One region of the Scytonema hofmannii PCC 7110 genome, then DNA from elsewhere that is predicted to be linked to it. Evidence: predicted binding sites of a transcription regulator. Region 1 holds the regulator's gene; the other holds the start of a gene.
The links. The regulator NtcA, encoded in region 1, controls nitrogen genes in cyanobacteria. The targets are predictions, from matches to a motif close to TNTGTANNNNNNNNTACANA.

Region 1 (2,208 bases):
TCATGTCCAGAATACCTCCTACCGCACTAGAGGCGAGGGTACGAATAGGACCGGCGGATATGGCGTTTACCCGAATATTGGCAGAACCCATTTCAGCCGCAAGGTAGCGCACGCAAGCTTCCAACCCTGCTTTGGCAACTCCCATGACATTGTAGTTGGGAATTGCTCGTACACCACCCAGGTAAGAGAGAGTGACAATACTTCCTCCCTCAGTCATCAAAGGTTTAGCGATCCCTGCTAGCTGTACTAGAGAGTAAGTACTCACTTCCATTGCCAGATTAAAGCCAGAACGAGAGGTGTTACTGAAGTCTCCAGTCAGGTCATCTTTACTGGCAAACGCTAGACAATGGATGAGGATATCTAGCTTCCCCCACTTTTGCTGGATTTCTTCAAAGGTTGACTTAACCTGCTCGTCATTTTGGACATCACAAGGAAGAAACAAGCTGGGGTTGAGGGGTTCTACCAGTTCTGCAACTTTCTTTTCCATTTTGCCTTTTTCATCTGGTAAGTAAGTAATCCCCAGATTTGCTCCTGCTTTATGCAGTTGTTGGGCGATCCCCCAGGCAATGGATCGGTTGTTTGCAATTCCTGTTACAATAGCTTTTTTTCCTGTCAGGTCAAGCATATTAATTCTTAATGTGAACTTTCATGCTTGAGCATACTAGAATCTGACGCTAGTTGTCTGGAGTTTTGAGCAGTATTAGTAATTATCATGATCCGGGTACCTGTTAGCTACCAGAAAATTGTTACTGAAAGCTTCGGGAAATCTCAATATATCTTCGGGTTTTTTCTAAAAAACTGTTTTACAAAAACTTTTGTAATTAACTATTAAAAAGTACTAGATCTAAACAGGAAAAATTATGTATCATGAGGAACAATTAACTATGAGCACCAGAGGATAAGTATAGGAAAGAACAAAAAGGTTGACAATGTGTTCTTGATTTTTCGGGTGTATTCTTAGGGAATTAGTTTTAATTTTTCCGGCATTGGGTAGGGGAAGGGAGATGATGACACAAGATAAGGCCCTAGCAAACGTTTTTCGTCAGATGGCAACAGGAGCTTTTCCTCCTGTTGTGGAGACGTTTGAACGAAATAAAACCATCTTTTTCCCTGGCGATCCTGCCGAACGAGTGTATTTCTTATTGAAAGGAGCCGTTAAACTCTCCAGGGTGTACGAGGCAGGAGAAGAAATAACCGTAGCACTACTTCGGGAAAATAGTGTTTTTGGCGTTTTGTCCTTGCTAACAGGAAACAAATCAGATAGGTTTTACCATGCAGTTGCTTTTACACCTGTTGAACTACTGTCAGCTCCAATTGAACAGGTGGAGCAAGCACTCAAGGAAAACCCAGAATTGTCGATGTTAATGCTGCGCGGACTGTCTTCGCGAATTTTACAAACAGAGATGATGATTGAAACCCTTGCTCACCGAGATATGGGTTCGCGATTGGTGAGTTTTTTATTAATTCTCTGTCGTGATTTTGGCGTTCCTTGTGCCGATGGAATCACAATTGATTTGAAGCTATCTCATCAAGCAATAGCGGAAGCAATTGGTTCGACTCGCGTTACCGTAACCAGGCTACTAGGTGACCTGCGCGAGAAAAAGATGATTTCCATTCATAAGAAAAAGATTACTGTCCACAAGCCCGTTACTTTAAGTCGGCAATTCACCTAAAAGAGTTCTGAGTGTTGAGTCAATTCGTTAGAAGCAACTCTGTAGCTATGCTTAAAGCTCTCTTAAAAACTCAACACTCTCCTCTAATTTCTCCACAGATGATGGCTGGAAGTAGTAGGCTGTATCTGGAAGGATTTCGTCGGTAGCTTAAAGATGACCACCGGGTACATCCTAATATTGGCAATATTAATTTTGGGAGGCGCGATCGCCACAGTGGGAGACCGTATCGGTACCCGAGTTGGCAAGGCGCGACTCTCACTTTTCAATCTGCGTCCTAAAAATACAGCAGTACTGGTTACTATTCTTACAGGAACTTTAGTCTCGGCATCAACTCTGGCAATTTTGTTTGCTGCTGACGAAGGGTTGCGCAAAGGAGTGTTTGAGTTAGAGGATATACAAAAAGACCTTCGTCGCAAGCGCGAAAGTCTTGAATCCACAACTCAACAACTGGATGTCACGCGGAAAGAACTAGAGCAAGCTAGAAAAGAACAACAAGAGAAAGAAGAACGTTTGCAAAAAACCAATGAGTCATTAA
Region 2 (2,208 bases), 4.1 Mb from region 1:
TTAGTACCAGACAATGGAATCCGAATCGAAGCGGAACGGTTACCTTGAGAATAAGCCAAGTTTACTGGTGCTTCGTAACCGGGTACTAAGCGCTTGTAAGAGTTGGTAGTGGGGTTAGTGATTGCAAGCAATGCAGGTGCGTGTTTGAGAATACCGCCAATGTAGTGCAGCGCCATATCACTCAAGCCAGCATACTTGTCTCCAGCAAACAACGGTTGACCATCCTTCCAAATAGATTGGTGGGTGTGCATGCCAGAGCCGTTGTCTTGGAAGACTGGCTTGGGCATGAAGGTAACGGTTTTACCATACTTCTTAGCAACGTTCTTGATGACGTACTTATAAGTCAACAACCAATCAGCTGCTTCAATCAACTTTCCAAAACGGAAACCCAGTTCACACTGACCGCCAGTAGCAACTTCGTGGTGGTGCTTTTCAATTGGCACTCCGCACTTTGCCATGGTGAGCAGCATTTCTGTCCGCATATCTTGTGAGGTATCCGTAGGCGCAACTGGGAAGTAACCCTCTTTGTAGCGGGGTTTGTAACCCAGGTTGGGACCTTCTTCTCTACCAGAATTCCAACGACCTTCAACCGAGTCTACATAGTAGTAGCCTGAGTGTTGGTTTTGGTCAAAGCGGACATCATCAAAAATGAAAAATTCAGCTTCAGGACCAAAGAACGCTGTATCGCCAAGACCAGTTTTCACCAGATAGTCAACTGCTTTCTGGGCAATCACGCGAGGACAACGGCTGTACCATTCATCCGTGCGAGGTTCCTTAATGCTACAGATAATACTGAGCGTTGGTTCTTGCATGAAAGGGTCGATCCAGGCAGTGTTTGGATCGAGTACCATCGCCATGTCCGATTCGTTGATGGCTTTCCAACCCCGGATACTAGAACCGTCGAAAGGTACGCCGTCCGTAAAGGAAGTCTCATCGATTTGGTTTTGGTAAAGCGTCAAGTGCTGCCAAATCCCTGGCATATCGATGAATTTCAGATCGATCATCTGAATGTTGTTATCCTGAATCATCTTCAGGACTTCTTGTGGGGTTGTCATGGTTACTCCTTAGGCTGCCGATTTATCAATAGTAAAACCAGAGTGTTCAATGTTTGCTGAAGAAAGCTCGCTAACTGCAAATCCATCAGACCCCTGGAATATCCTAGAAACAGGACATTAGTAGATTTTGTATTGTTTACTACAAAATGTCATTGAGAAGCATGACATTTAATTTTTATTTAAATAATGGTCACTGGTCACTGGTCACTGGTCACTGGTCACTGGTCACTGGTCACTGGTCACTCCCTCTTAAAAAAGTTCACCCCGCAAGGGACAACTTTGGCATAGAATCCATAAATAGCGCACAGATTGTTTTTGTGCTGTGGCTTCTTTTAATAAGTGGCGCAAAAAGATGCCGATTGCGAACAGCAATCAGATAAATATCAAACCATAATAGGATTGATTGGGAGAAAAAGGAATGCGGGATGCAGTAACTAGCTTAATTAAAAATTATGACGTTGCTGGACGTTATTTTGACCGGAATGCCATAGACAACCTCAAGTCGTATTTTGAAAGTGGAACAGCACGGGTTCAAGCTGCTGCGTCTATCAACTCAAATGCGGCGTCAATTGTCAAGCAGGCTGGTTCTAAATTATTTGAGGAACAACCTGAGTTGATTCGTCCGGGTGGAAATGCTTACACAACTCGTCGTTATGCGGCTTGTCTCCGTGATATGGACTACTACCTGCGCTATGCTACCTATGCTCTGGTTGCAGGTAGTATGGATGTTCTAGATGAGCGCGTGCTGCAAGGGTTGCGGGAAACTTACAATTCTTTGGGAGTTCCCATTGGTCCTACTGTTTTCGGTATCCAAATTATGAAGGATATTGTGAAGGCGCAAGTGGCTGCAACAGGTGTGAGCGATACTACCTTTTTAGATGAGCCGTTTGACTACATAACCAGAGAGTTAAGCGAAAAAGATATCTAAACAGTGACCAGTGACCAGTGACCGGTGACCAAGTGACCAAGTGACCAGTGACCAGTTTCTCTGTTCGCTGTTTTACTGACTGATTGCTGAAGGAAAACAGTAACTTTCACCAACTCAGTGACTGGCGATCGCTTATCAGGTAATTTGTGATAAACGATCGCTAATTACTGATTGCTGTATACAGAAGGATGCCAAAGAAAGCTTGGTTAAGCAAAGACTTGATGT

Region 2: a site for NtcA is predicted at 1,182-1,201, ahead of glnA (type I glutamate--ammonia ligase). Genes of this name have one in related genera too.

Annotation. Positions count from the first base shown of each region.
Region 1 covers NZ_KQ976354.1:10,260,595-10,262,802, forward strand. The annotation lists gene fabI (enoyl-ACP reductase FabI) at 1-625, opposite strand, end outside; gene ntcA (global nitrogen regulator NtcA) at 1,005-1,673, shown strand; gene WA1_RS43385 (DUF3084 domain-containing protein) at 1,827-2,208, shown strand, end outside.
Region 2 covers NZ_KQ976354.1:6,192,353-6,194,560, forward strand. The annotation lists gene glnA (type I glutamate--ammonia ligase) at 1-1,055, opposite strand, end outside; gene apcB (allophycocyanin subunit beta) at 1,474-1,983, shown strand; gene WA1_RS25765 (TlyA family RNA methyltransferase) at 2,186-2,208, shown strand, end outside.